2 regions of the Paenibacillus hexagrammi genome follow, and region 2 is predicted to be linked to the other one. Evidence: riboswitches for the same ligand, from Rfam matches in the RefSeq annotation. Region 2 holds a riboswitch; the other holds the start of a gene.

Region 1 (16,055 bases), 1.4 Mb from region 2:
AGCTTTTTGTTGAGCTGCGCTAGCATAAAACAGGACTTCCTTCCTAAAGTAACATTTGCTTCCTTGTGACTGCTTTGCTATCTTTAACAGTAGCAGTTTTGGCATATAGATTACCAGATAGATGAAATCAAAGCATAAGTCGTCATAATTTTTTTCGACAATGCTGTTTCGACACTCTTTTTGTTCAACATTTAGTATGATCAACACCAAGTAGCTTCATCAATATTATGATTAAAGGTGGAAGAGCAAGATGATGGATAGAAATCAGTCTCAATATGTTCATTCAAGAATTCAAATTATTTCTCAAAAACATGAGCGATTAATGAATCAACTGAACTTGAACATGGAAAGGATTGAGATTTCCAAACAGCAGCTATGCTTGAATAGAGAAAAGATGAATTTGCTAAGAGAGAAGATGCAGCATATCCGAGACATGCAGTCTTTCATCTCTAATTTGAATCTGGATGAAATCTATCAATACAACTGGATGACAAATTCGTGAAAATTTTATTTTCCCAGCGATTCCATAGCTTGATGTAAATGATCTATGATAAGATTGACATATAGATCCTTGCCGGCTTCCAATAGGCTGGGACGCAGAATCATCACAAGCTCTTTAACAGTGTCCAGAGCATGAAGCGCTTCTTTGATGGCCATTCTATTGTCCATTTGTGCCGATGCTTGACGCTGCGAAAGCGTGTTTACGAGGCCGAGCTCAGGTCTGTGAACGGCGGGCTTTTCGATACGTGAGATTTGTTCTCTCAGCTCATGAACCGCATACTCGATATTTTGCAAATGCGGTTGTTTCTCAACGAGTAAGAGATGGGCAGTTTTCTCGTCCTCCCACCGTTGGTAGACCTCAAACAAGGAGCAACGCTCCTGCAATGTCATGAAGTTAAGCTCAATCTGCATATTAGAGTAAGAAGGCTGCAGGAATTGTGCAGCCTTCTCCTTGCTTCCTATGTCTACTAATTCTAGCAAGCTGCTCGTCTGCGCGAATCGCTCCGTTGCGGCATGCGACTGCTCGATAATTCGGAATGAACGTTCAATTTTCATATATGGGACCGGAAGATAGTAAGCATCATTCATATACAGGTCACCCCCATGTTTGCCGTAATTGTTGCGTGGAGTTAGCTTCGAGCCAGCTGTGCAGCTCGTATAGGTCTTTAAAGATAACGGTCTTCTCTGATACATAAGGTTTTAAGTCAAGCACACTTGCCGCGCGTCCCCCAACCATGATCATAGGTTTATGCGAGAGATTCTCTAAAGCATGAATGTATTCTCGCAATTGCGGAACGTGATAGGCTAAGGCAACAGAAATACCGATGACTTGGGGCTTCCAATTCATGGCAGCAGACATAGCGTATTCAAGTGGTAGATTAGGTCCAAAGCACCGGGCGTCCCAATCGAATTCTTCGAAATAGGAAGAAATCATTTTAACGCCGAGCTCGTGCTGTTCACCTTCCACACATAGGAACATAGCTCGTTTTTGTCGGATTTTGGAAGTCCCTCCGATTAGCACCTTGTAGTTAGCGATTGCAAGATTGCAAAGAATGGATGCTAAATGCTCGTCCGCTACTGAAATGAGATTTTGCTCCCATAAGTAGCCGACATGCCTCATCGAGGAAGTAAGTAAGGAATCATAAATATATAAGCTGTTCTTTCCGGCATCGACATGCTGCCGCAGCAGTCGCCACATTTCTTGATGATTTCCCGTAAGCAGAAGCTCAGACAGTTGTTCAGAGGCTGAGTAAAACATGTGTGCTCCACCTTCAATTTATGATTTGTGTAAAAGCTCAAGCCGAGCTATAAAAGGAGATAATTGCTGTGACAACTAATAATGATAGCCTGCAGGATCATAGGGTTCCAGGCGTAACTACAAGCAGTCATCGACATTACGTCGTTGGTATCGGCGCTTCGGCGGGCGGTTTGGAAGCCCTCGAGCAGTTCTTTGATCATATGCATCCTTCTAGCGGCATGTCCTTCGTTGTCATACAGCATTTGTCTCCCCATTATAAAAGCTTTATGGCAGAGTTGCTAGCGGGACATACATCCATGGAGATTCTTGTAGCAGAAGATCAGATGAAGATTCATGAGAATTGCATCTACTTGATTCCGCCGAATAAGACGATGACATTGAATGATGGTAAGCTGCAACTTGCGGATCTGGTGCCAAACTCAGGGCTGAACATGCCGATCGATATGTTTTTTCATTCATTGGCTAAAGATTGTGGGAGCCAAGCCATAGGCGTCATTTTATCGGGAACCGGCAGTGACGGTTCTAAAGGTATTGCTGCAATTAAGGATGCAGGGGGCCTTGTCTTGGTCCAGGACGATACGACGGCTAAGTTCGACGGCATGCCTGTCAGCGCTAGGTTGACCGGTTTTGTGGATGCTGTGATGCCGCCGGAAGAAATGGCGCAGAAGCTGCTAGAAATCAGCCAAAGCTCGTCGATGTCGCAGCACATTCCCGTCGATTTTACTTCCACCAATCAAACGGATTTATATATTAAGCAAATTTTCGACATGATCAAGCAGTCCAGTGGGATCGATTTTAATTACTATAAGAGAAACAGCGTCTTTCGCCGTATCGAGAGACGTATGGTGCTTAGCAACATGCATAATTTGCCGGAATATACGGAGTTCTTGAGGCAAAATCATTCGGAGCAGACGGCCTTGCGCAAAGATTTACTGATTGGGGTCACCCAGTTCTTTCGTGATGAAGAAGCGTTCGCTATTATTCGGGACAAGGTGCTGCCGGCAATTTTTGAAGAGAAAAAACAGGATCTGGAGATTCGGGTTTGGATTGCGGGTTGTTCGACAGGAGAAGAAGCATATTCACTGGCTATTCTGTTGAAAGAATATATGATGCAGATGGACGAGCTGTATTCGATTAAAATTTTTGCAACCGATCTGGATAAAGATTCTATCGAATATGCTAGCACGGGGATCTATCCGGAAAGTGCTGTGAAGAACATGCCTGCCGATTTACGCAGCCGTTACTTTACGAAGGACGATGATACTTACAGAATCAATAAAGAGCTCCGTAAAATGATCGTATTCGCACCGCATAATATTACGAAGGATCCTCCATTCAGCAATTTGGATCTCATTACGTGCCGAAATATGCTGATCTATCTCACGCCGGAAATGCAGCGGAAAGTGCTGTCAATGTTCCATTTCGTGCTGAACTCCAAAGGCGTACTCTTTCTGGGACCAAGCGAAAGCATCGGAAGACTCACCAATCAGTTCGATTCGATTGACCGTAGGTGGAATATTTTTCAGCACAAACGAATGAAAGATGTGGTGTATACAGGCAATATGGAAGTTGCCTCTTCAGAGCCGCGAACGGTTAGATCCAATTACCGGCAAAATCCCAAACCATACCCGCATCTACTTGATGAGCCTAGCATAAAGCGGCCGGACGATGTGTACTCGACGTTTGTCGACGAGCATATGCCGCCCAGTATCGTCATTGATGAGAATAATGACATCATCCATTTAAGCGGAGATATCAACCCGTTCCTGTCACTGTCGAAGGGCAGACCTAGCTGGAATCTGTACAAAATGGTCGAGCCTCATCTATCGGTTGCGATTGCAACTGCCTTCCAAAAAGTGCGGAGAGAAAAAAGGCCCATCATTTATAAATCGCTAAGGCTTCGTGAGAAAGAGGATGGTGAATTCATCAATTTGACGGTGAAGCCGTTCTCTATGAAGAACAAGGAGTTTGAGAAGCTGGCTTTAGTCACGTTTGAGAGGGCCCAGAAGCGGGAAGATACCGTGATTGTGGCGGAGGAGCATTTTGACGTATCCAGCAATGTGAACCAGCGTGTGATTGAGCTGGAGATGGAGCTCCAAAGAGCCGAAGAAACGCTGCAGGCAACGGTAGAGGAACTGGAAACCTCGAATGAGGAGCTTCAAGCAACGAATGAAGAGCTTGTCGCGGCGAACGAGGAGCTGCAAAGCACGAACGAAGAGCTTCAATCGGTCAATGAAGAGCTGGTAACGGTAAATACGGAATACCAATACAAGATTCAGGAATTGACTGAGCTCAATAATGACATGAACAACTTTCTGGTCAGCACGAAAATCGGTACGATTTTTTTGGATAAGAACATGTGTATTCGTAGATTTACACCTGCTATTACCAAGGAAATTAACCTGCTGGATGTGGACTACGGCCGTCCGATCAGTCATATTTCGCATAATTTTAAATACGAGAATTTGGTCAAGGAATCCAAGAAGGTGCTCAAGACATTGACGCCTGTTGAAAAAGAGGTTCAGAGCAATTCCGGCAAATGGTACAGCATGCGGATCCTGCCCTACCGGACAGCGGATAACTTCATCAGCGGGATTGTACTGACATTTGTTGAAATCACAGAACTGAAATTAGCGAATACTGAATTGGTTAAGCTCTCCTATGCGGTGGAGCAAAGCCCGAGCATCTCTATTATCGCCGATCTGGAAGGCCGCATCGAGTACGTCAACCCGTACTTTACTTCATTAACCGGGTTTGTGCTGGAAGATGTCATGGGCCGGAACCTGCGGTTTCTCAATACATGGGAAAGTGAGGGTCATCCCCAGTACAGGGAAATATGGGATACGGTTACTTCCGGACATACATGGACGGGAGAACTGGAAAGCAGGAAGAAGAACGGGGAAGTGTTCTGGGAAGCGGTACGGATTGTACCGATCAAGAACAAGAAAGGAAAGACGGTTCATTATCTGAAGGTTGCCGAGGATATTACGGATAAACGAACGACAGAGGAGCTGCTTCGGAAGTCCGAGATGCTATCTGCTGTAGGGCAGCTGGCAGCTGGTATTGCTCACGAGATTCGCAATCCGTTAACGGCTCTGAAGGGCTTTACGAAGCTGCTGACATCAGGCAAGCATAACGACAGCTATATCCGGGTCATGTCGGATGAGCTCAACCGAATCGAAGAGATTGTCAGCGAGCTGCTGGTACTGGCCAAGCCTCAGTTGCTGGAATATTCACCGAAATTTATTGAAGACATTATGAAAGACGTCATTATGCTGCTTGACACGCAGGCGATTATGAACAGTGTTGAGATTCAGTTTGAAGGCTCCGGCTGTTTAGTCAATTGTGTGGAGAACCAGATCAAGCAGGTTTTTATTAATATTTTGAAAAATGCTATTGAGGCCATGCCATCCGGCGGCATCATCAACGTGAACATTCGTAAGGAACAGGATGAGCGAGTGACAGTTACGGTGGTGGATAGTGGCACAGGTATTCCGGAGGACAAGCTTCCTAAGCTGGGTGAGCCATTCTACTCAACGAAGGAAAAAGGAACCGGACTAGGACTTATGGTCAGCTATAAAATCATCGAAAACCATATGGGCACAATCGCATATGCCAGTAAGCAAGGCGTCGGTACTACCGTGACGATTGTATTGCCGCTGCACGCCCAGGCCTAATAAACCTATTTTCAATCTGCTATTGTCGTGATATGATTAGTAACAATTGTATATAAGAACCAATCCCTAGGGGCGCCGAAAGGCTGAGACAGAGTCATCTGAACCCTTTGAACCTGAACTGGGTCATACCAGCGGAGGAAAGTGGACGTTTTCGAATCGGAGCAGCATATGAATGTGTAAGTGCAGCGTAACGACAACCACTTTTCTTAGGAGAAGTGGTTTTTTTGTTTGCTTGAAAAAAACTTCTAACATTGGATACAAACCTGTAAAAGGCGTCCGCTAGGCTTCTTAGTGAGCTAGTGAGCCCTCTATCGACCTTAGATAACGAAATAAGTTATTCTTATGAATTTTTGGCTGGGAGGTGAGAAGGTATGTCTGGTTATGAGCTGCATGTCATTACAACTGGCGGGCAGGACTGGGACACGGTGACCTCCATTGTCGCCCATATCTGGCCTTATGTGACAGCTCTCCACATTCGGGAGAAGAAGCGGAACATCGAGGATATCACACAGGGGATACAGCGTCTTCTAGATGCAGGCGTACCTCCCGAAAAGCTGTATCTCAACGGACATCCATCGTTGGTGTCGGAAATGAGATTAGGCGGTGTGCATCTGCCAGGAGACTCGGAGTTGAGTTCAATTGTACGTTCGTATGCTCCGAGGCTGAAACGTGTGGGCTGCTCGGTACATAGTCCGGAGGAAGCAAGAAGCAGAGCTGTAGAAGGGGCGGATTATGTCCTGTTCGGACACATCTACAGCACAAGTTCCAAACAAGGCTTAGCCCCAAGAGGGCTTGAGGCTTTGCGTGAAACGGCTGCCGGTTGCACGGCTCCAGTCATTGCCATTGGAGGGATTCAGCCGGAGCGGGTTGGTGAGGTTTTGACCGCTGGTGCTGCAGGGGTCGCTGTGATGAGTGGAATTATGGAGGCAAAGAATCCAGTGGATGCGGTACAGCGCTTTGCCGCAGTGCTGGGGAGAAGTGATGCATGTGATTGACCATCGTCATGCGATTGCTGGCACTGAGGGCAGGAAAAGGAGCTTCGAGCGATGACGAAAGAACGGACGTGATGGAAGAACAGGGACTGGTCTTCATGAAGGGGGAACCGAGGTATGTACAACAAACAAATGCATGAAGTCATTGTCGTCGGCGGTGGTGTGATTGGCTGCTCCATCGCCTATGAGCTGGCGAAGAAAGGGCAGCGTGTCATCCTGCTCGAGCGAGGGCGAATTGGGCAAGAGGCAACGCAAGCTGCCGCAGGAATGCTGGGGGCGCAATCCGAAATGGAGGATGTAGGCCCATTGTTTCAATGGTCGAGAATCAGCCGGAGTTTATTCCCGCGCCTCTCCGAGGAACTGAAGGAGGTCACCGGCATCGATATGGGCTTGAACCGAGAGGGGCTGCTCCACATAGCGCTTAACGATGAGCAGCGTCATGAGCTGATCCGGCGCGAGCGATTACATAGCAGCGTTAGAGCGAGAGCTGAGTGGCTCTCAGCAAAGGAAGCGGCTCAATTAGAGCCTCAGCTAGGCGAAGACTTGCTTGGCGCCCTATATCTTCCGGATGACGGTCAAGTGGATGCACCGCTTTTAGGGCAGGCGCTGGCTAAGGCGGCGTCGATTCGGGGAGTGGAGCTTCGAGAATACATGCAGGTGCTGGGCCTTCTTACAGAGGGAGAGAAAGTACTCGGTGTCATGACCTCTGACGGTCCGATCTATGGTAATCAGGTTATTGTTGCTGCCGGAACGTGGAGCAGTCAGCTATTATCCGGGATCGGAGTGGAACTGCCGATGTATCCCGTTAAGGGAGAGTGTTTTTCCGTGCTGGAACGAAGTCCTCGGCTGCGTAAAACACTATTCACGCATGGCTGCTACATCGTGCCGAAGGCGGGCGGCCGTCTGGTTGTTGGGGCGACGATGGTACCGGGCAGCTATGACCGCAAAGTGACGGTAGCCGGCTTAGCTCAGTTGATGGAACGAGCGGCAGGGCTGGTGCCGTCCATTGCTGAAGCGGAATGGGAAAAAGCATGGACCGGTCTCCGCCCGCAGACAGCGGATGGCTTGCCCTACATAGGTGCCATACCCGGGATCGAAGGGCTTTATGCGGCGACAGGCCATTACCGCAATGGTATTTTGCTTAGCCCGATCACTGGACGGGTGATGGCAGACCTGGTTTCAGGAGGCAGCGGCGCGGAGATTTTTAGCAGTGATGAGCAAGCAGCGCAAAAAGAGACGATACTCGGAGGCTCGGGCGGTCGAGACGGAGCGGAGTCGAGGCATGGAAGTACGGGCGATCGGGCAGAAGCGGAGTCGAGGCATGAGGGCTCAGAAGACCGAGCAGTAATGGAGTCGAGGCATGGAGGTACAGGAGAACGAGTTGGAGCCGGGTCGGGGCATGAATGGTCCGGCGATCAAGCCGGAACCGAAGCCACCATGGAGGTATGGAAAGCCTTTTGTCCAAGCAGAAGGCTTGTAACGGACCAGCTGCTTGGGGAGAAGCGGCATTCTGAAAAGGAGTTGATCACTATTGAAATTGCACATTAACGGTCAGTCGGTTGAGGTTCCTGATTCGATCACAACAGTCACAGAGCTTTTGGCTCATTTTGATTTGGCTGACAAGATGCTGGTTGTTGAACTGAACCAGGCTATTTTGCAAAAAAGAAGAACATGAGCAAGCGCAAATTACAGCAGGCAGTAAAATTGAAATCGTTCATTTTGTTGGAGGGGGATAAACTCATGTTAAAAATTGGCCATTATGAATTCGAATCACGTTTACTTCTAGGAACTGGTAAATTCCCGGATTTCCACATTCAAAAGGAAGCTGTTGATGTCAGCGGGTCGCAAATTCTGACCTTTGCGGTTAGAAGAATGAATATTTTTGAAGCCAGCCAGCCGAACTTCTTGTCTATGCTGGATGTGAGCAAGTTCACGCTGCTGCCCAACACAGCGGGCGCTAAAACAGCAGAGGAAGCGGTGCGCATTGCCAAGCTGGCTAAGGCATCCGGTCTTTGCGACATGATCAAGGTTGAAGTAATTGGCGACGAAAAGACGCTGCTTCCCGATCCGGTTGAGACCTTAAAAGCATCAGAAATGCTGCTGGAAGAAGGCTTTATCGTGCTGCCTTATACGTCGGACGATGTGCTGCTCGCCAAGCGTTTGCAGGACCTAGGCGTTCATGCCATTATGCCGGGGGCTTCGCCGATCGGCACAGGCCTTGGCATCGTGAATCCGCTCAATTTAAGCTTTATTATTGAGCAAGCGCGCGTGCCGGTGATCGTGGATGCCGGAATCGGAGCTCCTTCGGATGCGGCTATGGCGATGGAGATGGGAGCGGACGGCGTCCTGCTCAATACGGCAGTTTCAGGAGCGAAGGACCCTGTGAAAATGGCGCTTGCCATGAAGCTTGCGATTGAAGCGGGTCGCGCGGGCTTTGAAGCTGGACGCATTCCAAAGAAGCGTTATGCATCGGCGAGCAGCCCGATGGAAGGCTTCAGCCGGGTGTAGACAAGGCAAGAGAGGAATCTGCTCCGTTCCTATTTTGACGACCTATGATGTACGTAACAGAGTCAGAATCCAGGATTTGCAACAAGTGAATTAGGCTGCATGTTGGAGGTAGCAGTTTCAATAAGAGATGTCCCATTATGGGCAAAAAAGGGGCGCTGCTGTCGGTTGCTCCGCATCAGCGGCTTTGATGAAATAGAGGAGAGTGACTCATGTGGCTGTCGTATCCAAAGCTTTAACGATCGCCGGCTCAGACAGCGGAGGGGGAGCCGGCATTCAAGCCGATCTCAAGACGTTCCAGGAGCTTGGCGCATACGGAATGTCCGTCATTACGGCTGTCACGGCACAGAACACCTTGGGTGTTCAGGGCGTCTACCCCATGGATGTTGAGGCGGTAGAACGCCAATTAGCATCCATTGGAGAGGATTTGACGCCGGATGCCGTCAAGACTGGTATGCTGTTCAGCGGGGATATCATCCGCACGGCGGCGGCTGCCATCCAGCGCTACGGCTGGAAGCAGCTTGTCGTAGACCCGGTGATGATCGCCAAAGGGGCGCTTCCCTGCTGCAGCAGGAAGCGATCGACACAATGCTTAGTGTGCTGCTGCCGCTGGCCATGGTTGTTACACCGAACATCCCGGAAGCGGAGGCGCTAAGCGGGATGTCAATCACGGATGCGGCATCACGTAAGCAGGCCGCTATCCGGATCCGGCAGTACGGCTGCCGGAATGTCATGATCAAGGGCGGCCACGATACGGAGGATGCCGAATATGCAACGGATCTTCTATACGACGGCGAGACGTTCACCGAATTCAAGTCCCGCCGCATTGCGACCCGTCATACACACGGAACGGGCTGCACGTTTGCCTCGGCGGTCACGGCAGGATTGGCGCAGGGCAAAACCATCCATGCGGCGATTGAGACCGCGAAGAGCTACATACAAGCGGCTATTGAAGAGCCGCTGAACATTGGTGCGGGCCATGGACCGACCAATCACTGGGCTTATGGCAGGAAGCTGAAACTGGCGCAAGAGCAGGAACATGGGCAAGAGGATGAACATGAGAAATGAGCAAGAGCATGGGCGGCAGGAGCAGGATGGGGCAAACTCAAGATTGGGAAATGCCCTTGAGCTTACAGGAGGTACGCTATGAAATTACATACTGATCAGCTGCGCGAAGCGCTGCAGCTGTATCTCGTCATGGGCAGCCCGAATTGTGCGGGGGCTGACCCTGTGGAGGTCCTGAAGGCCGCTATCGACGGCGGCATTACGATGTTTCAATACCGCGAGAAGGGCGCCGGAGCTCTGACCGGCGCCGCCAGTCTCGCGCTTGGCGCACAGCTGCGCGAGCTGTGCGCGAGGCACGCCATCCCTTTCATCGTGAACGATGATGTCGGGATGGCGGAAGCGCTCGAGGCCGACGGTATTCACGTCGGCCAGGAGGATACCGCCGCCGAAGAGGTGAGGCGGCGGTTCCCTGGCAAGATTGTGGGCATCTCCGCCCACAATCTTGCCGAAGCGCAGTCGGCGCTGGCCGCAGGCGCCGACTACCTGGGCGTCGGGCCCATGTATGCGACGCGCACCAAGCTGGATGCGCGGGAGGTGCAAGGGCCCGAAGGGCTCGTGCGGATGCGCGAAGGCGGCATCCGGCTGCCGCTTGTCGGCATCGGCGGAATCGATGCCGCAGGGGCCGCAGCCGTCCTGCGTGGAGGAGCGGACGGCATTGCCGTAGTGAGCGCGATTACGCAGGCGCGCTCCCCGAGGGAAGCTGCGGCGGAGCTGCGAGAGATTGTCAATATGATCAAATAGGGTAAGCTTAACCATTTTTTCAAAAAAGGCTGCTGATGCTCGTAATGCTTGTTAGTTTCACAGGGCGGAGGCATTAAAACTATAGTGAGACTATTGTATAGGTAAGTTACGAGCTCAGCAGTTTTTGAAGAATTGCGGCGGGGTCGGCTGTGACAGTTTGTTCTAGCTAAAGGGCAGATGCACGGCAAGTCTCGAGTTGCGGTCAGTTTGTCGATAAAGTGGGGTCGATTACAAGCTTCCACAGCTTTTCTCCGATCACCAGCTCACCATTCCCCCTATATCGACAGTCTCACCTCAGACTGCTGCTAACGGGCTAGTGAAAGGCCGCTTATTTTTCAGAGAGAGAACCGCCAACAATTTTAATTTCACAACAAATGGAGGGATTTATAATGACATCCATATCAGGCACAGAGAACAAGGAAATCCAGTTGGGGACGGCAGCGTTCCCCGGAAGCCGCAAGGTTTACGTGCAAGGCTCTAGGCCTGATATCCAGGTTCCCATGAGAGAAATCGCGCTTGGTTCTTCGACCGATATGTTAGGGCGGGAAGTGGAGAATGAGCCGGTCCGTGTCTATGACACAAGTGGTGCATATACCGACAATGAGCAGTGTACGAACATTCGTCAAGGACTGCCGGCTAACCGTCTGACGTGGATTGAGGAACGCGGCGACGTGGAATCGTATGAAGGCCGCGAGGTGAAGCCTGAGGATAATGGGCTTGCTTCCGATAATGCCAAAGGCGCGGCAGAAGTATTCCCAGGCCTACACCGCAGACCTTTGCGGGCTAAACCGGGCTGCAACGTGACCCAAATGCATTATGCCCGAAAAGGAATTGTCACACCGGAGATGGAATACATCGCCATCCGAGAGAATGTGAAGCCGGAATTCGTTCGGGACGAAGTAGCCCGCGGGCGTGCCATTATCCCTTCTAACATTAATCATCCGGAGAGCGAGCCGATGATCATCGGGCGCAACTTCTTGGTTAAGATCAATGCCAATATCGGCAATTCCGCCGTCGCTTCTTCCATTGAGGAAGAAGTGGAGAAGATGACTTGGGCGACCCGCTGGGGCGCAGATACGATTATGGATTTATCGACCGGCAAAAACATACATACAACACGCGAATGGATTGTTCGCAACTCTCCCGTACCTGTAGGGACAGTTCCGCTCTACCAGGCTCTTGAGAAAGTGAACGGCAAAGCAGAGGACCTTTCATGGGAAGTATACAGGGATACGCTCATTGAGCAGGCGGAGCAGGGCGTGAGCTATTTTACCATTCATGCGGGTGTGCTGCTGCGTTACATCCCCATGACCGCCGGACGGGTTACAGGGATTGTGTCTCGTGGTGGTTCCATTATGGCGGCGTGGTGTCTCGCGCATCATCAAGAGAATTTCTTGTATACGCATTTCGAAGAAATTTGTGAAATTATGAAAATGTATGATGTCGCCTTCTCCCTGGGAGACGGACTTCGTCCAGGTTCCATTGCCGATGCAAATGATGAGGCGCAGTTTGCCGAGCTGGAGACGCTGGGTGAGCTGACGCAAATCGCCTGGAAGCACGACGTCCAGGTGATGATCGAAGGTCCGGGTCATGTGCCGATGCACATGATTAAGGAGAACATGGATCGTCAGCTCGAGGTGTGTCAGGAGGCTCCGTTCTACACGCTCGGACCGCTGACAACGGATATCGCGCCGGGCTACGATCATATTACTTCCGCCATCGGCGCAGCCATGATCGGTTGGTTCGGCACGGCTATGCTCTGCTATGTGACACCGAAGGAGCATCTCGGCCTGCCGAATAAGGAAGACGTGCGCGAAGGTGTCATCACTTATAAAATTGCCGCCCACGCAGCGGATTTGGCCAAGGGCCACCCGGGAGCGCAGGTGCGCGATGATGCTTTGTCGAAAGCGCGCTTTGAGTTCCGCTGGCGCGATCAGTTCAACCTGTCGCTCGACCCGGAGCGGGCGATCGAATATCATGACGAAACATTGCCTGCGGAGGGAGCAAAGACGGCGCATTTTTGCTCGATGTGCGGGCCCAAGTTTTGCAGCATGAAGATTACGCAGGATATCCGCCAGTACGCCCATGCTCGTGGTCTGGAGGAAGAAGCTGCGCTAAGCAGCGGACTTACGGAGAAGGCCAAAGAGTTTCGTGAGGCCGGAAGCCGGATCTATCGATAGGTTGCAGCTTGTCGTTTGTGCAGGGACGTTCTTTGTCAGGGATGACAGGAACGTCCCTTTTTGTTACCATGAAGATAGCTCTTGATTGCATTAATTCACTAAAGCGATTATTTCTATGATCATGGTGGGGATTTGGCCTGATTGACTTTGCTTTCTCTTGGCATTATGATACGGTTAAAAAGATTTGACCGTTGTCTAATAAAGCTTGTACACGATTAGAAGGAGGTCGAATCCGAACATGAAGCAACAGCCGATTTATATTATTCAAGATCTGGAGCAGCTAAAAACAGTGAGCGACCCGCTGCGAGCGAAGGTACTGCTGTTCTTAATTGAGAAGGCCTATACCGGACAGCAGCTGGCCAAATTACTTGGCATGGCGAGGGCCAAGGTACACTATCATTTGAATGAATTGGAGAAGCATGGCTTGATTTCCGTGGTTCGAACCGAACTGAAGAACGGCATTTTACAAAAATTTTACCGGGCTGTTGCCCGTGGCTTTGTTCCGGGTGAGGAGCTGCTTCCTTTCGTATCGGAAGTGGAAAACTATTACCGGGAGACTACGCTTAGCGTGTTGGCCCGAGCCAGGCTGAGAGCGATTGAAGCGCCGGAGGAGGCTTTTCAAATTCCTTCGTCGGATCGTGCGCAGTGGCCTAGAATGGCAACGCAGCTTGAGGTTAAAATGAGTAAGGAGAAGTTTGCTGCGTGGCTGAGCAAATTTCGTTCACTGATTTACGAGCTGGATCAACAGCAGGAGGAAACCGGCGATTGGTTCTACTTAACCACGGTCGGCTTCCAGATTAACGAACCGTCATTTGACGTGTATGAGGATGAGGAGGAGAAGAACGATGCTCGATCCTAGACAGACGAAACTGGCTGATGTGCTGGTAAACTACTCCGTTAAGGCAAAACCTGGAGAAAATATTTTAATCGAAGCCTACGGTATTGATGCGATCTTTGTGAAGGAACTGGTGAAGAAGGTCCATGAAGCAGGCGCTAACCCTTATGTGAACCTGAGAGACCATACGGTGATGCGTCAAATGATCATGAACTGCACCGAAGATCAAATGAAGCAGTGGGCTGATATGGATGCGTATCAAATGAAGCAAATGCAAGGATACATAGGCGTGCGCGGCGGAGCCAACATGTACGAAATGTCCTCGGGCATTCCATCCGACCGGATGAAGCTGTATAACTCCATTTACTATCAGCAAGTACACTTTGATGTGCGCATCAAGGATACACGTTGGGTTGTTCTTCGATATCCGACTCCGTCTATGGCACAGCTTGCCGGAATGAGTACGGAAGCGTTCGAGGACTTCTACTTCGATGTATGCACGATGGACTACGGCAAGATGTCCAAGGCTATGGATTCCTTGAAGGAACTGATGGACCGTACGGATCAGGTTCGTTTGGTCGGACCTGGGACGGATCTGACGTTCTCGATTAAAGGAATCGGCGCAGTGAAATGTGACGGCGAGCTCAACATCCCTGACGGAGAAGTCTACTCTGCACCTGTCCGTGATTCGGTGAACGGTGTTATTACGTTCAATACCCCGACACCGCACGACGGCTTTACGTTTGAGAACATCCGTTTTGAATTCGAAAACGGTAAAATCGTAAAAGCTACTTCCAATGATACAGACCGCATTAATGAGATTTTGGATATCGATGAGGGTGCTAGATATGTCGGCGAATTTGCGATCGGCGTGAACCCGTACATTCAGCACCCAATGAAGGATACGCTGTTCGATGAGAAGATTGACGGCAGCTTCCACTTCACACCGGGTAACTGTTACGACGATGCTTATAACGGCAACAAGTCCTCCCTGCACTGGGATATCGTCAACATTCAACGTCCCGACTATGGTGGCGGTGAAATCTGGTTCGACGACGTACTAATCCGCAAGGACGGGGTCTTCGTACTTCCGGAGCTTGAGCATTTGAATCCTCAGCATTTGAAATAAATAATACCGCTAATTCGATCGAGCTGATCGGGTTAGCGGTATTTGTTTTCAATAAATGTTGATGACTACATTGCCTCTCTTACGCCCTTTTTCCACATATCTATGAGCTTCGGGGACTTCTTCTAAAGAATACCTTTTATCAATGACGGGCTTGAATGTATTGGATTCGATAAGGTCTGTAAGATAAAGTAAGTCTTCTATACGTACCTTCGCGATTCCTTGACCATCTACCGTTACGTATCTTCCGTTCTGAGTTAAAGCTTTCTCGCATTTCGTTTTTGCTAATTTCCCAACGGCATCAAAAAAAATATCGTAACGCTCGCTTTTATTAAAAAAATTCTCTGTCGTATAGTCAATAACGTAGTCGGCTCCCAGCGACTTCACCAGGTCCCGATTTGCCGTGCTGCACACTCCTGTAACCTCAGCTCCAAAATGCTTGGCAAGCTGAACCGCAGACGAACCCACGCTGCCGGAAGCCCCATATACTACAACCTTTTGTCCGGCTTGTATATTCCCCTTTCTTAAAAAATATAACGCCGAAGTTCCGCCGAAAGGAATGGCTGCTGCCTCTTCATAAGTTACATTCATAGGTTTTAGGGACATCAAAGCTCCTTCGGACATGCTTACGTATTCGGCATAACCGCCAAATTTCATTCCGGTTAACGCATAGACTTGATCTCCCTTTTTAAACCGTTTCACGTTGCTGCCAACCGCTTCAATTTGTCCGCTCAGCTCTACCCCGAGTATTGGTTTTCTGGGCTTCCTGAATCCTAGGACGATCCGCATCGGTAACCAAAGCATGAAGGGACTATCAAAGCTTCGCACTCTAATGTCGCCGGCGGATACAGTGGTTGCATAAATCTTTACAAGCACTTCATGATCCTTGGGGATTGGCTTTTTTACTTCTGCCAGCTTCAGAACATCCGGTGATCCGTACTTCGTGCATACAATCGCCTTCATGGGACACCTCCAGTTATTTACAATCACCCATAGTACGAAAAGGAATAGGTTTCGTTTCGCATTACGATCCATGAACTCAATAAAAAAAGACGCTCCCGCGCTTTCGCTTGAGATACGTCTTTGTCTATAACGGCGTACCGCGCGAAGCTCCCAGTTCGCGGTGTGGCGCCGCACGATGGTCGTCAGCCACATGCATCACTGCCCATTCACCC
Region 2 (16,055 bases):
TTTAACTGGCGGGAGACAAGCTGAATCGGGCGGGCTATGCCTTTAGCAATCATGAGTGCCAAAGTGATGCCGAGCAGAATGGCTGTGACCGTAATGATCGGACTGATTGTAGCGACTAGTTGATTCTTAGCATCGAGCTCTTGCTGTTCGTCCGCCACCTTGTCGGTAATTTGGGAGCGGTATGTAATTAAAGGATCAAGTACGCTGTCCAGGGGATTTTGAATGAACGCGGATTGTGCCTTTTCAATCGAACCCTGCTTATGAAGAGCGAAGGTGGCATCATTGTTGGCTAAGTACTGTTTCCAATTATCTTGAAATTCGTTAATGGCTTGTAATTCAGTATCATCGTGGTCCTGATTTTGAATCGTTTGGAGCTGATCTGTCATGACTTGAAGGGAATTTTCATATCCAGTTAGGGATTCCTGGTCGCTGCTGAGCAAGTACCTGGCGGCACGGTCGTCAATGGTGCGGGCCAGATAATGCAGCTTTTCGATGTCGGTCAGCTTGTCCTTATTGGCAATCATTGTCTTCGTGAGATCCGCTAGCCTGATCTGCAAGAATGTCGTACTGGCTATCGTAAGGACGAACAAAAGCATAATTGCAGAAATGCCTGTAAGTAATTTTTTGCGAATGGTCATGTTGGGCTCCTCCTGCCAAATCTTTCATGACCTCAGTATATAGCCGTAAGCTGAAAGAGAAATGAATGCAAACTGAAAGTCGGCTGAATTCAGAGATTAGCAAAATAGTAGTATCGTCCATTTGCAAACATCCATACCCTTTGATCATATTTGCATATGATATGTTAATGGAAGAATAAAAGGGTGATCGTATGACTGATACAATTTTAAAATCTGAATATCGGTCTGTCATTCATAAATGGATCAAAAAAATAAAGCGGAGAGACAGTGCCCCCGCGAATAAAAGAGAGGCCGCTAAGACTGGATTGAACCTGCCCTTTGAGGAAGTTGGATGTGGATCACGCCGCATTGTGTATGACCTTGGCAACGGCTACATTCTGAAGGTCGCTATTATTAGACAAGGCATTGTATCCTGCCAAAAAGAAACGGATATCTATGAAAGGGTACCATTGCCTCTCAAACAAAACTTGGCCGAGATCAAAGAGTATGGAGAGGGATGGATTGTCATGAAAAAGTTCGGTAGGATGCTTGCAGATACCGCAGAGAACAGGCGCAAGGTATACCAATTGTATAAAGAATTTAAAAAGCTGGATATCGAAGCGGGCGATATCATCAATATGAAAAATAAAGAACCCAGATGGCATAATATCCGATATAAGAAAAGAAATGATAGGATCATGCTCATTGATTATGGCGATTTCCATGTGAAGTAGTAGTCAAGAGGTGAACACTGCTTTATCAACAAACTCTGCTACTTTCTTACGAAACGCTGCTCAATATTGAAAACAAAAAAAGCACCGCTCTCTCCCGGAACGGAAGAAGAACGGTGCTTCGTTTCTATTCATTCACAGCTGCGCTATTCGTTCACTGTTGCGCTGCTAGTTTACTGCTGCTGTGCTATCGCCGGTTTCCGCGCCCGAAGCAGGAGCAGCAGGCTTCTGATGCTTATCTTCTACAAACTGCTTCAGCTTATCGTTCATGCTGTCCTTCAACTTGCTGATCAAGTCATCTTCGCTGATACCTTGCGCGGAAGCAACCTCAGCGACCGATTTACCGGCGTCAAGTTGTGTCTTGAGCTCATCCTGTGTAATGCCCAGAATCGTTGTTAGAGATTCAAATCCGCCAAAACCAAAGCCTTTGCCTCCATGACCCTGACCGTCTTTTCCTCCTTGAATTCCTGCGTTTTCAATACGCTGCTTCAGGCGAGTGGACAGATCAGAAATCATTTGATCAGCTTGAGTTTGTGTTAGTGTACCCGCCGTGACTTGCTCATTAATGGAAGCCGTTTCTGCGGCTGTGAGCTTCGCCAAGAAGTCATCCTCACTCAAGCCTGCTGCCGTTGCGAGATCTAGCAGTGATTGGCCGCCTTGCAGTGAAGTTTGAAGTGTGCTCTCATCAGTACCCAGGATGGTAGCCGCTTCTTTCAAAAGATTGCCACCGCTCCTGCCGCCCATTCCTTTGCCGCCAGAGGCGCCGGGTGCACCTGAGAATCCGCCATTTTTCCCGGCAAAGCCTTTATTCTCCACCTGATTTTTGATGCGAGTCGCTAGGTCAGCAGTAAGCTTATCCGCTTGGTCCTGAGTCAGTGTACCTGCTGTTACCTGCGCGTTAATGGAAGTCGTTTCTGCAGCAACTAGCTTCGCCACGAAATCATCTTCGCTCAGGCCTGCCGCTGTCGCGAGATCCAACAGTGTTTGGCCTCCTTGCAGCGAGGTTTGGAGCGAGCTCTCATCTGTGCCTAGAATTGTAGCCGCTTCTTTTAGTAGGTTGCCGCCGTGCATACCGCCCATTCCTTTGCCGGCAGGAGCGCCTTGGTTGCTGCCACCCATACGTCCTCCACGGTCTCCATGGTTTCCAAAGCCTCCGAATGAACTGCCGTTTTTTGCTGTCTTTTGCGTTTGTGCAGTAGTGCTGGTGCTGTCTGTTGCTGCGAAGGCTTGATTATGTAAAGAACCAACGAAGCCAACGCCAAGTACGAAGGATGCTGCGATTGTGCCTGCTAGGATTTTTTTGTTGATTGCTTTCATTATGATTACCACCTTTTTAGTTGAGTTGTTGTTTACAAGACTTATATTAGCCCCCTTTCCTGAATTTCCCCTGAGTATGAACTTAAGAAACCATGAGAGCTTCCTGAGGAACGGCTGAGTGTGGAAATAAAAATCATTGCATTTCCATATCTCTGGTGATATAGTCACAATAGCAAACAACTGAATAGCCGATCCGGGAGCTTGATGAAGTCAGGCTGAGAGTGCGGGCGTGTGCCGCTGACCGTTTAATCTGATCAGGATAATGCCTGCGCAGAGAAATGATGAACTACAAGTGTTTGTGTTTTTCCATTCACTTATAGACCTAACAACCGCCTACGGATCCATTCAATAGGTGGTTTTATTTTGTCTATTGAATCCCTGGGAATGCCAACGAGTAGATGCCGTGATTGTTTTTGCGCGGTATGTATGCCTGCCGCATGCCCGGCGGGCTTTTTTGTGTTTGCTGAGGTGTACATCTATACATACTAAGGGGAAGAAAGGAAGTTGATGAAGGATGGCTAATTCACAAGCTGTATCCAAGTCTTTAAAGCTGACCGATATTCTGGTTACCATTGTGATTGCTGCAGTATTCGGAGTTATTTATAAAATATGGGGGCCGATGTATGACATCATTCAACCGCTTGGTCTACACGCCGAGCAGCTGAGCTATGGAATGTGGTTCATCGCGGCAACATTTGCATTTTTGGTTATTCGCAAGCCGTGGGTAGCCGTTTTGGCGGAGGTTGCGGCTGCAACGATTGAGACTTTTTTTGGCGGGGAGTGGGGAATTTCCACACTTGTTTATGGACTGCTGCAAGGCCTGGGCGCTGAACTTATATTTGCATTATTCCTTTATCGTAAAACGAGTGTTGGTGTTGTGGTTCTTGCATCGATCGGTTCCGCGATATTGTCTTTATTCGTTGACGCTTACTATGGATACATTGAATCCATGACCTTCTGGAACTACTGCTTGTTCATCGGGTTCCGACTGATTGGAAGTATCGTGATTTCCGGCTTTATCGCCTACTACCTGGCGGCTGCTATCGAGCGCACCGGCGTTCTGAATGCCATTCGCCCTGCATCGCAAAAAAGACTACGATCAATTGAGGTAATCGTATGACAACTATAACCCCCGTGTTGCAGCAGCCGTGACTGATTTGCGGCTCAAATATCCCGGAGACGACGCCCCCTGTTATTCAAGGGGGTTTCCTTTTCGTTCAGACCAGGTGAAAAAGTGCTTCTGCTCGGACCAAGCGGCTGTGGTAAATCGACACTGCTGCAAGTGCTGAGCGGGATGGTGCCGAGTGTGATTGAGATCCCGATGAAAGCCGAGGAACTCCGTACCCCGGAGCGCTGGGGCTATGTATTTCAGGACCCGGATACGCAGTTCTGCATGCCCTATGTCGATGAAGAGATTGCCTTTGTTTTGGAAAATATGCAAGTGCCGCGCGAGCAAATGCCTGCACTCATTCGGCACTATCTGGAGCTGGTCGGGCTTCAATTCGAAGACATCCACACCCCGATTCAAAATTTATCGCAGGGGATGAAGCAGCGGTTGGCTATTGCAAGCGTCCTCGCCTTGGAGCCGGAAGTGCTCTTCCTGGACGAACCGACTGCGCTTCTGGATGAAGAAGGGACGCAGCAGGTGTGGGAAACCATTCGGGCAACAAGCGAAGGCAAAACGCTGCTCATCGTCGAGCATAAGATACACGGCATTCTCGATCTGATCGACCGGGTTATTGTTTTGACGTCAAATGGCGAAATCCTTGCGGATGGCGAGCCTGCAGCGGTATTCGCTTCCTATAAGAAGGAACTCATTGACTTTGGCATTTGGTATCCTGGAGTTTGGGAGGATTACGATACGGAACGTGGAGACATTTGCAAGGAAGCGGCTGCACCTTCTTCCGAACGTGAGGTGCTCATCACTCTCGACGGCTTTCAAGCGCTGCGCGGCGGCGAGGTGAAGCTGGAGACCGGCATGCTGACCGTTGGATCAAGGGAGTGGGTTGCCGTTGCCGGACATAACGGTGCAGGCAAAAGCTCACTGCTCCTAGGCATGATGCGGCTTGTTCCTACGAAGGGCATTTGCGAGATTGCCGGAGTCCGTGGTAAAAAAGTAGCAGACATCGCCGATCACGTCGCTTTTGTATTTCAAAATCCGGAGTTTCAATTCGTGACCGGGTCGGTAGAGGAGGAAATCGCCTATTCCTTGGAGGAGGGGCAAGAGGGGCAGGTCGAAGAGCTGCTTCGAAAGTATCAGCTGGTTGAGCTCCGAAGCAGGCATCCCTTTCAACTCTCTATGGGACAAAAACGCAGGCTAAGCGTCGCCTCCGCTCTTGTGCGTAAGCAGCGCATCCTACTTCTTGACGAGCCTACTTTCGGGCTGGATGCCCGTAATACGTTTCATATGCTGGAGATGCTAGAGGAGTTAAGGCAAGAAGGAACCTCCATCATGATGGTGACGCATGACCATCATATCATTCAGCGATTCGCGGACCGGGTGTGGCAAGTTCAGCGCGGCCAAGTATCCGACTTGACTCCCGGTCAATACTTGGAGCAATTCGAGCAAAGTGAGAAGGGGGAGGTGCTGCTATGCAACTGAGCTTTGCATTTCGTGAAACGTGGCTGCACCGGGTGAACCCCGGCGTAAAGCTCCTTGCCTCCGTTGCTTTGTTTGCCATGGTTTTGTTTACGCACAATGTTAATGTCATGATGTACCTAACGGCTGGGACGATTCTGTGCCTGCTGCTGCTAACTGGCCATCCTATGAAGCGGATTCTGCTTTATACGTCACCGTTCCTGCTCATCTTTATCTCGTCGGCTACCGGCATGATGATGTTCGGAGAGGGAACGACAACCTGGTTCCGATATGGCATCATTCATGTTACGGAGGAGAGTTTCTTTCGGGGGATTCATCTGGGCTTTCGTGCTCTGCAGGTAGCATCTGTTGGTCTTTTGTTCAGTCTGACGACGCGGCCCGTTGCCCTATTTTATTCGCTAATGCAGCAATGGAAGGTTCCGCCTAAATATGCATACAGCTTTCTGGCTGCTTTGCGGATGATTCCAACTCTAATAGAAGAGTTCCAAACCTTGCGACATGCGCTCAAAGTCCGCGGCCGTAAGAAGCGCAATCTTCTGACCAGCTGGTACACAACGCTCCGTATGTACTCGATCCCTTTGCTTGCCCAAAGCATCAGGCGTGCCCACCGGACAGCCGTTGCGATGGAAGCCAAACGCTTCTCGGTCGGCAAGCAGCGCACTTACTATTACCATATCCGGTATTCGCCGGTCGATATCTGGTACGCGCTCAGTATCGCACTGCTGCTTACACTTTCGTATCTATGCGGCCATGTCCTGCCTTTCACCGCAATTACGGACGTTCGCTGATGCTCGGAAGAAGAAGGCCCGATTCATTTGAATTGGAGAGACTGTTGATTAACTGGAATGAAGAGCTCCGTAGTTTTCGGAGAAGCGTAGCGGGTGCCTTTGACAGTTTTGTTATCACCTTAGAAGGCTCTTATTTCAATCCAATAACAAAATGTCAACAGCACTCGGAGAAAATCTACTGAAGCTCGTAATGGATCCAACTTGATCAACATTCTCCCCCGATTCCTCTGAATCGGCTTTTTCGTGCGCCTCACAGTCGCACAATCTAAGTGGTTCAAATCCACTCGGTAACTTTACCCTTTAAAGTGCCGTAGCCGAAGCAGAAGTCCTAACTCCAGTAGGAGAAGGATTGGCAGGGTGTCTCTCGCGAGGGGGAATCCGAAGGGCCTGCAGGCAAAGTCCAGCCCGGAATGCGGTGAACCAGAGGTGGCGGAGATGTTGGATGACCCGCCGGAAAAACGGGGAAATCTATGCCATAGGCATATCTTGCAGGAAAGCGCGAAAGGGATATGACCTGCAAGGCTCATCTACGTGATTAGGGTCAGGATGGATGGAACAGAATGTGCAGATAACTGAGGGAAGTCTCGTAGTTTCCTCTGCGCAAACGCGTGTGAGGTAGGCAAGGTATAACCCTAAGGGGAAAGCCAAATCGATGAACTGCGAGATGGCGGATCGTTCCGTAGTAGCGAATAAGTCTGAGCCGATGAAAGCTGGTAACAGTCTAGAGGGGAAAACTCGGATGAGTATGCGCGTGGGGAAAAAAATATTCTTAGTCGCATAACCTGCTTCCACTTCAAAAGAGGGAAGACAGAGGCAAAGGGAACGTGCTTCGTCAAAGACTGTGAGTTCAAGTGAGTGGAGATCGTAAGCGCCTTAAACCAGAGAGGGTATGACCAAGAGGGTGCGTCCCGCCGAGAGCGAGATAGCGCTTGGGGATAGAGGCAAACTGGCGACCTGAGTACACCTCAGGCAACAGGAGCGATTGAAAAAAAAATTTTTTCTAACACGCGGTTGCATGAGGTAGAACGAGTAAGGAATCGATCATCTGTAGCGCGAACAAGATCAGCTTGGTGAGTAGCAGGTAAAGGTGGTGAAACACCAATGAAACCGAAACGACGATACTACTCCCTGATCGACAAAATATATCAAATGGACAATCTGAATGAAGCCTGGCTGGCAGTAAAGAAGAATCAAGGAAGTGGCGGAATTGATGGGGTAAGCATTGGTATGTTCGAGAAGAACATAGGCATCAACCTAAAGGAAATCCAAAGGCTACTGCAACAAGATCGGTACAAACCCGACCCTGTCAGGCGACATTTCATCGAGAAGGAAAACGGGAAGTTAAGACCGTTAGGCATTCCCACAATCCGAGATCGCGTATGCCAGCAGGCTGTACGTCAAATCATCGAGCCGATCTTTGAGCAAGACTTCTACTACTACAGCTTTGGCTTCCGACCTGGATACTCTGCGCATCAAGCAATAAACACGATTCGACGAGCAAAGCGCGGCGGATACGACTATGTGGTAGACCTCGACATTATATCCTTTTTCGATGAAATTCCGCATGAACTGCTGATGGAAAAGGTTCGTGAACGAATAACCGACGGTAAAGTGCTGACGCTCATTCGCGGATGGCTCACCGCAGGAGTCATGGAAGATGATCAGTTCCATGAAACGTTAGTCGGGTCCCCACAAGGCGGGGTCATCAGTCCATTACTTGCGAATCTATATCTGAATCATTTCGACTGGAGTATGAAGGAGAAGGGGTTTGCTGTGGTCAGATATGCAGATGATGCAGTTATTCTTTGCAAAACAAAGGAGCGAGCAGAAGAAGCATACCAAACGGCAAAAACCATCTTAGAAGGGGAACTTCAGCTGAGAATGCATCCAGAGAAAACGAAAGTGGTGCAATTCGATGAAGGATTCCGTTTTCTAGGATTTGACTTCTGGAAAGAATATCTCATCTTGCCGGACGCAAAAGTGAAGAAGTACAAAGAGAAAGTCCACAAGATCACCCGAAGGCAGCAAGGTAACAACCTTAACGAAATGATGAAGAAGCTAAATGAAGTGTCACGCGGGTTTGGTAACTATTTTGGGATTGGGAACGTAAAGAAAAAGTTTCAACGCCTAGACGAATGGACACGCATGAGAGTGCGAGCTTTTATGCGGAAAAAGAAGTCTACGGTTTCAAACCGGCTTATTCCAAACAAAGTATTGGAAGAAGCAGGGATGGTATTTCTAACAAACTTACTCACCACACGTTTCTAATTCAGCAGTGAAATTTGCAATCCGGTGACGGGTGAAGACGACTCACTCCTGAAGATGGGGAACTGACGAAGGAAAGCCGTGTGCGGGAAATCCGCATGCACGGTTTGATGAGGAGTCCGGGGGAGTAATCCCCCGTCTTACTCTACTTTTGCGGAGATGATTTCATTTTTCTGTTATAATAGGTTCAATATGCATATGAGGGGATGACTATGGAGTTTATAAGCACTAGAGGCAAAGTAGAAAAAATCGGGTTCATCGACACCGTGTTGATGGGACTGGCGGATGACGGGGGACTCTTGATTCCGGCGCAAATCCCGCAAATTCCGCAGGATAAATTGCAGCAAATGGCTTCCATGACTTATCAGGAATTAGCCTATGAGGTGTTCTCGCTCTACACAAACGATGAAATTCCTCAGGATGATTTGAAAAGTCTGATTCGCGACAGCTATGCGACCTTCCGTGACCCCGAGGTTACTCCAGTTCGCAAAGTGACGGACAATATGCACGTGATGGAGCTGTTCCACGGCCCGACGTTTGCTTTTAAAGATATCGCGCTGCAGTTCCTTGGCAACCTGTATTCCTACGTGTCCAAGAAGAAGAATACGATCATTCATATTCTGGGTGCGACATCCGGAGACACCGGCGCTTCGGCAATCGAAGGCGTCAGAGGCAAGGAAGGCATCCGCATTTGTATCCTGCACCCTCACCAGAAGGTCAGTAAAGTGCAAGAGCTGCAAATGACGACTGTCAATGACGAGAACGTCCTCAACCTTTCGGTCAAGGGAACCTTTGACGACTGCCAAAGAATTATTAAAGATCTGTTTGCTGATGTGGAGTTCAAGAATAAATATCACCTCCGTGCCATCAACTCGATCAACTTTGTGCGGATTTTGGCTCAGACGGTGTATTACTTCTACGCTTACTTCAAGGTTGCTGGAGCTTCAAGCGCACAAACTGTGAACTTCAGTGTGCCAACAGGTAATTTTGGCGATATTTTTGCAGGCTACTTAGCGAAAAGAATGGGATTGCCGGTCGGCAAACTGATCCTGGCAACCAACGAAAACAACATCCTGGAACGCTTCATTCAAGAGGGTGTCTATAAGCCAGGACAATTCGTCAGCACTTACAGCCCTTCCATGGATATTCAGGTGGCGAGTAATTTTGAACGTTACCTGTACTATCTGGTTGGAGAAGACGCGGAGAAGGTTGCTTCCTATATGGCGCAGTTTAAAGCTGAAGGCGAAATTCGCATCAGCGAGGAGCTGCTTGGCCAAGTCCAGCAGGACTTCGCGGCTCATGGTGTTAGCGGGGATGAGTGCCTGCAAACCATCAGCAGCTACTACAAGAACAATGACTACTTGCTCGACCCGCATACCGCCTGCGGTGTCGCGGCTTACGAGAAGCGTAATCCGCAAGACGAAGTGTGCGTGACGCTTGCAACGGCTCATCCGGCGAAGTTTAACGAGTCCATTGAAAAATGCGATATCGAGCAAACCTTCCCGGAACAAATCGCCGCATTAATGGATAAACCTCAGTACCAAACCGTCGTAGACGATTCGGAAAAAGAGATCGTGGAGCGGCTGGAGAAGTTTTATACGATTGGATAAAGAAGCAAAAAAGGTGCTCTGCCAGTGATGGCAGGGCACCTTTTTTGGTATGTGCTGCTTCCGAGGGGGAGCGACTGGTACGAAAGTATACCATAACCCCCTCAATAGGAGCAGCCAAAGATTACTCTAAGGGGCAATGTCACAAAACGTATCGGAAGGTATACTAGGTTTTGTAAGCGGGAGTTGCGTGGAGGAGGTAGAGAGAACACAATGAACCGTCTGAAATGTAAAGTTGCTGTCGCTTCATTGATGATTTCAACACTCTATACCATGAGTACCGCATATGCGTACTCAGACGCAGGGAACGTTCTGCAGAACTGGTATCAAGCACAACTTCATGATTCTATAAGCAGTGCGAAAGGTATCTTGATTCGTCAGCAATCCAACCATTCTGTAAAGGAACTGAAAGATGCTATTCAAGATATGATTTCACGAACAAATGGAAAATTGAAGAAGGTTGAATTTGAAGCTGGTATGCAAGTGATAGGTAGTATTCAGACAGTCAATGCTTCCTATCAAGCCCAAATCGAACAAGCGAGTAAGCAACTTAAAATTCAATCTGCCAAAAATCAATTTGAACGATATGTCAAAGAAACTAGTGAGCAGTTCGATATTGAACTTGATCAAACGGTTGACAAGTCGATTAAAGAGATGACATCAAGTATGGTTCAGTAAATTTTTTGAAGAGGTTTTACGTGAAAAGGGCTTGTGCGGATTAGTCAGTTTTGGGATTAATGGGTTCACTTCTCGTGAACACAGTTCAAACATATAAAAATCTAAAGGAGAATGATCGACAATGAAATCTTTGAAAAGCAAAATTGCAGTTGGTGTTATTGCGACAGGTTTAGTAGCAGGAATGGGGACAGCTTTTGCAGCTAAAGATGCAGGAGGACAACTTCAAAATTGGTATATTGCTGCTTCCACAATTACTAAAGGTCTAATAGCCGGTGATGTGGCTGGTTATGTTAAAAATCAATCTGCTCAATTCAAATCAGATTCTGCTGCGATTGACAGCAATGCTGTAACAAATGTTAAAGTAACTGGTGACACAGAGACAAGCCGAGTAACTGGAAATATTACAAAAAGTGTTGATCAATACGCAAGTCAATTGGACAGTAAGTCAAAGGACATAAAATCATATATGCCTGGTGAGTATGATTCAGCGGTAGCGTTTTCTAATGGTATTAATAACGGTATTGTTAAAGGGATTGCTGATACTGGAACAGCAAACATTAAGAAAGATGTTCCCGCGCAAGGTGCTGCTTCCTTGAATGGTCTGAACACAACGGTTGCTACGGCTCAGACTCAAGCAGTTCAAGATTTAAACAAGAAAATTGAAGAAACAAAAGGTGAACTGAAAGATCTTCTTCAAAAAGAAAGAGAAACTGCTGATACTGAAATTAAGGCAAACCTGGATAAACAAGTTATTGATAAGAAGGCTGAACTTCAAAAGCTTGCTGATGATCTTGAAAAACAAAACAAAGATGCCATTACAAATCAAGGTAAGTCTCTTGAAGATAAAGCTCTAAAAGATTTGGATAACATTGTAAACGATATCGACGGGACACGTTTGTGGTAAGATGTTAAATCTAATAGAAGGTCCTCTCGGACCTTCTAGCTTATTTTAATTAAGGATGAGGGAGGGTAAATTTATGAATCTTAAGTCAAAAAGAAAAATCGTTGCTGGATTTGTTTCTTTAACCGCTATAGTTGCTGCTACAACAAGTGTTTCTTACGCAGATGTAGATATTGCTGCTTCTTTGAATGCTTGGTTCAACAAGAAGACGGAGATTATTTTACAAAGCTTAGACGAGTCCATGAAGTCCGAAACAGAAAAGCAAAAAAACATGTTAAAGAAAGAACTGCAGCAACGACTTAATAGATCCTCTCAAGAACTGGAAGGATTTACAGAAGAACAGAAGCAGCTCCGCATCCAAGCGATTCAGCAATATGCGCAAGAGCTTGTAGATAAAATGGATGTAAAGACAGAAGTTGATCGTCAACAAATCGAGGAAAAGCTTTTGTTAATTGAGAATAGCGCTAAAGCTGCTATGGATTCGTTGGCTGCTACATATGTACCTCCGGCTGTTGTGTTTACACCTGCTACTCCTGTAACGGTGGGACAAGCTCCTGGAGCCATACCGGCGGGACCTGCACAAGATAGCGGTGCAGCTGTGCCTCCAGGTCCGGCACCATCTCAGGATAACAGTGCAGCCGAGCCTTCCCAGGATCCGGCTTCTGCTGAAGACAGCAAACCAGCGGATGCAATCACATCGCCGCCTGTTGTGGGAACCCCTGAATATTCTGAAACAGCTCCGACTACGCAGGAAGAAACGGTTCCCGCTGTGACCGATGACGTATATGGTGAACAATAGTTTATGACACTTAGAGGGAGAGCAGACTATGACGGAAGCAACTCTGGAGAATGGAATTCCTGGTGTTAAGAAAAAAATGAGGTATGGGGATGGATCAGGTTTTTCGTTCTTCTGGGAATAGCCTATATGCTTATTAATAATATGATCGGATTGACCCGAGTATCTGGAAACTCGATGAATCCCACACTTCAAAATTCAAGTATTGTACTATTAAATAAAATTCCGTTGTTTTACAGCCAGCCTGTGTACGGGGATGTTGTAGTTATTAAGGATAGCCGATTGGATTACAGTATCGTTAAACGTGTGATAGCTGTCGAAGGTGATCGCATAGCAATCCGCGACGGGGTAGTGTTTGTGAATGATAATCCGCTTCCAGAGCTATATACGTTTGGAAAATCGCAGGATATGGAAGAGCAAACCATAAAGAATAATTACATTTTTGTAGCCGGTGACAATCGTACGCCAGGTGCAAGTCTTGATAGCCGGGATCCGCAGATCGGCCAAATTCATATTAGTGCAGTCAGAGGCTATGCTGCAGTTTCCCTATTTCCGATGTATCGCATTGCCAAGCCTTTGAAATTATAAGTAGGTAAAAAAAGATCCGGCGGCTTCCGCGGATCTTTCGTCATATATTAGGCCTCGCGTTGCAGCTCGAATTGGACCAGGCCTTTGGAATAAGCATAAAGAGCTGCTTGAGTGCGGTCTGCTAAATGGAGCTTGGCAAGGATTTGGCTAACATGCTTTTTAACGGTGAATTCGGTGATATAAAGCTCGGTTGCGATCTCTTTGTTCGATCTGCCCTTACCTAAGGTTAGTAAGACTTCCAGCTCCTTAGGTGTCAGGTCGGAAAGGTCTGTTTCCATATTGGCTGGGCCTTGCTCCATGATTGTATCCATAAAGACCGGGTCGTAATACTTGCGTCCACGGGCGACTACCTCAACTGCATAAAGCAGGTCCTCGGGGAGTGCTTCTTTCAGACATATTCCTTCTACTTGCAGGGACTGTGCCAATTGAAGCTCGCCGCGGGTTATGGAAGAAGTCAGAATCATATATTTACAAAGGTGCCCCATTCGTCTGGCTTCTTGTATGAAATCTAGGCCATTATCATTGCCTAAGTTTAAATCAACCAATACGAGTTCCGGTTTAGTTGTATCCAGCAGCTGTAAAGCATCGTTAGCGCTCGATGCCTCTCCAATGATGTTCAAGTTATGTCCCGCAGCCACGACCATGCGAATTCCTTGGCGCACTAGGGGATGGTCATCTAGAATGATCATGTTGATCATATCGTCTTCCTCCATTAACGAGAAAAATATGATAATATACAATAGTTCGTTAGTCCTTGGTGTAATTTCCTGCAGTTTCCATTGTATAATAAATATTACTTTTTGACTACTTATTTTTGAGAAGTGGTGGTATTTTATGTCATATTTTAAGCGGGAAGCTCTATTTGGGTACTTACTTTTTCAGTTTGCAGCTCTTCTGCTAGGACTTTTGATCTACGGTAGAAATGGAGTGCATCTTGACGCGTTATTATTAATGTTCCTGCTTATTCAATTTGTATTTGGTTTGCTTCATCTCAATAATCCCCATAGCAAAATATCACGCCTATGTAATGTACTGAATCTATGCTTATCTGTTTATTTCTTATGGGGGACAGGGGGGCTCTCGAGTCCGTTCCTCTGTTACTTTGTGATAGGTTTACTGGTAATTAAGCAGTATGCAGACTGGCGCTTTTGCCATGCGGTTTGGCTGCTCTATCTCGCAGCGCTGCCTATTGTTTTGGCGCTCTTATATGATCGTGCAGTTCTACCATATATCGAGGAACAACTGCAATACGGTTTTTATATACTTTTCTTTTATGGCGCTGTTGGGACCGTGCAGTATTGGGCGGGGCGGTTGAAGATTCATTTCAGGAAGCTGGACCTGATCTATGCTTCAAGAGAGAAGCTTTCTAAGGATAAGGGAAGAGGACAGGTTCTGTATATGGAGGAGCTGTTGCGAGAGATTTTAGGTAACCGTACGATCCTCTTGTGTATGGATGATTCATCTGTATTTGAGAAGTCTGAGAGCTGGACGCACACGTACTACAATAATTATTTCAATCAGCATCCGTTGGAGGAGGATAGTGCTTATAGGTATGTGCCTTCGCCGACAGGGCAAATAGTATCCTTGTACATACAGACGCTGCGTCTCTGTAACGGTCAGCGTTATGGCTGGCTGTTAGTCGAAGCTGAGCCGGATGAGTTAGCCGAATATCATAAAAAATATATGAAGCTAATCCTGGCTCAGCATGAAGTTCACTATGAATATCAGGAAATTTTACGAAATGTCCAGAAAAGCGCGGTCACGCTTGAACGGGATCATATTGCCCAAAATATTCACGATGGCATTGCTCAAGAATTGTTCTTTATATCCATCCAATTGTTTCAATTGAGAAGCGCACTGTCTTCTGAAATTTCGTCCGAAACGGTTTCCATTCTAACAGAGATAGAGAAGAAGGTAAAAGAAAGTCATCGGGGGATTCGCAGTTTTATTGTTGAACTTAAGGATGAGAAGAGAAAGTTTAATCTTCATCATGCTATTCAGCAGCTGCTGAAGCGAATTACAGTGAATACGGGTATACATCCCGTCTTTGAGCATTCCGGATGGATTCCTCATGAGAGGCTTGAGATCGAGGAGACCATCTATCACTTGGTTGAGGAGGCTGTCAACAATGTAGTGAAACATGCTGAGGCTAAGCGGCTTTCCGTTCAAGTGAATGTAACAAGTGTACAGTGGACGGTTATTATTCAAGATGATGGTAAAGGGATGCCTGGACTGGCAGCGGATACGAAAGGGAAATTTGGCCTCAATGGTATGGAGAATCGAATTAAGGCTTTAAACGGCTCGCTTTCCTTTCATTCCGAAGAGCTTGCTGGTACTACAATTACGGCGTTCATCCCCAGAGATAGGAGCACGACATATGTATAAGGTGGTAATAGCCGATGATCGGCGGATGATCAGGCAAGGGTTGCGTATACTGCTTAGCGGACAAGCAGAATATAAGGTTATAGGTGAAGCGAGGGATGGAGACGAAGCCGTTGAGCAATGCTTAATGCTTGTCCCTGACCTGCTGCTTTCGGATTTGAAGATGCCTGGCACCCCGATCATAGAAGCGGTTAAGTTTATTAAAGAGAAGCTTCCCAATATTAGGATTGTGATCTTGACTGCTTTCGACGAGAGTGAGGATATATATATAGCAGCGAAAGCAGGAGTGGACGGATATATTATGAAGGATACGGAGCCGGAGCAGATTCTACGAACACTGGCCCATGTTATGGAAGGGGCCACAATTTTTCAGCCAAAGTACAATTCCGTGGAGTCACCGGATTCAAGGGGGATCTCCTTGGGGCTGAATAAGCTGCAAGGCCAGTCTGCTCATCAGTTATTTCTAGCAATGCTAGCAAGCTTAGCGACAATTGCTTGTATGCTTGGATCTGTGTATTGGATCATGAATAGAACGGTGGATTCACTGATTTTTTGCACTGGATTTTTGGTCGCGTCATTGCTGGTTTGGGGAATGTATGCGCTGCAGCTTCGGGCTATACGAGTGAATCCGCTAGCCAAGCATGCGGGCCTTTATGGAACCTTTTTGTTTATTTTGGCCGTTTCTGTTTACAATCCGATGAATATCCGTGAGATGTGGGTTTTGTTGTTATCTATTCCGCTTATCGTGAGCTTGATTACTTCTTTTCGTTATTATTTATACGCCTC

What was found. A riboswitch is a leader RNA that binds a small molecule or an ion and turns the genes downstream of it on or off. The one in region 2 is predicted to bind thiamine pyrophosphate.
Region 1: linked by a shared signal. The riboswitch ahead of L0M14_RS02435 (thiamine phosphate synthase) and the one ahead of L0M14_RS26030 (ECF transporter S component) in region 2 are both predicted to bind thiamine pyrophosphate.

Annotation. Positions count from the first base shown of each region.
Region 1 covers NZ_CP090978.1:539,385-555,439, forward strand. Annotated here, with positions in the region: gene L0M14_RS02410 (bile acid:sodium symporter family protein) at 1-26, opposite strand, end outside; gene L0M14_RS02415 (hypothetical protein) at 251-502, shown strand; gene L0M14_RS02420 (hypothetical protein) at 508-1,089, opposite strand; gene L0M14_RS02425 (cobalamin B12-binding domain-containing protein) at 1,097-1,759, opposite strand; gene L0M14_RS02430 (CheR family methyltransferase) at 1,828-5,436, shown strand; TPP riboswitch at 5,495-5,593, shown strand; gene L0M14_RS02435 (thiamine phosphate synthase) at 5,808-6,431, shown strand; gene thiO (glycine oxidase ThiO) at 6,546-7,976, shown strand; gene thiS (sulfur carrier protein ThiS) at 7,960-8,103, shown strand; gene L0M14_RS02450 (thiazole synthase) at 8,169-8,936, shown strand; partial or broken gene thiD (bifunctional hydroxymethylpyrimidine kinase/phosphomethylpyrimidine kinase) at 9,148-10,001, shown strand; gene thiE (thiamine phosphate synthase) at 10,080-10,739, shown strand; gene thiC (phosphomethylpyrimidine synthase ThiC) at 11,129-12,919, shown strand; gene L0M14_RS02470 (ArsR/SmtB family transcription factor) at 13,158-13,778, shown strand; gene L0M14_RS02475 (aminopeptidase) at 13,765-14,883, shown strand; gene L0M14_RS02480 (NAD(P)-dependent alcohol dehydrogenase) at 14,932-15,843, opposite strand; gene L0M14_RS02485 (helix-turn-helix domain-containing protein) at 16,050-16,055, opposite strand, start outside.
Region 2 covers NZ_CP090978.1:5,685,531-5,701,585, reverse strand. Annotated here, with positions in the region: gene L0M14_RS26045 (methyl-accepting chemotaxis protein) at 1-638, opposite strand, end outside; gene L0M14_RS26040 (hypothetical protein) at 830-1,351, shown strand; gene L0M14_RS26035 (hypothetical protein) at 1,517-2,665, opposite strand; TPP riboswitch at 2,849-2,959, shown strand; gene L0M14_RS26030 (ECF transporter S component) at 3,180-3,785, shown strand; gene L0M14_RS26025 (ABC transporter ATP-binding protein) at 3,900-5,267, shown strand; gene L0M14_RS26020 (energy-coupling factor transporter transmembrane component T family protein) at 5,258-6,052, shown strand; gene ltrA (group II intron reverse transcriptase/maturase) at 7,154-8,320, shown strand; gene thrC (threonine synthase) at 8,530-9,927, shown strand; gene L0M14_RS26005 (hypothetical protein) at 10,138-10,602, shown strand; gene L0M14_RS26000 (coiled-coil domain-containing protein) at 10,724-11,506, shown strand; gene L0M14_RS25995 (hypothetical protein) at 11,580-12,302, shown strand; gene lepB (signal peptidase I) at 12,429-12,887, shown strand; gene L0M14_RS25985 (LuxR C-terminal-related transcriptional regulator) at 12,935-13,585, opposite strand; gene L0M14_RS25980 (sensor histidine kinase) at 13,722-15,272, shown strand; gene L0M14_RS25975 (HD domain-containing phosphohydrolase) at 15,265-16,055, shown strand, end outside.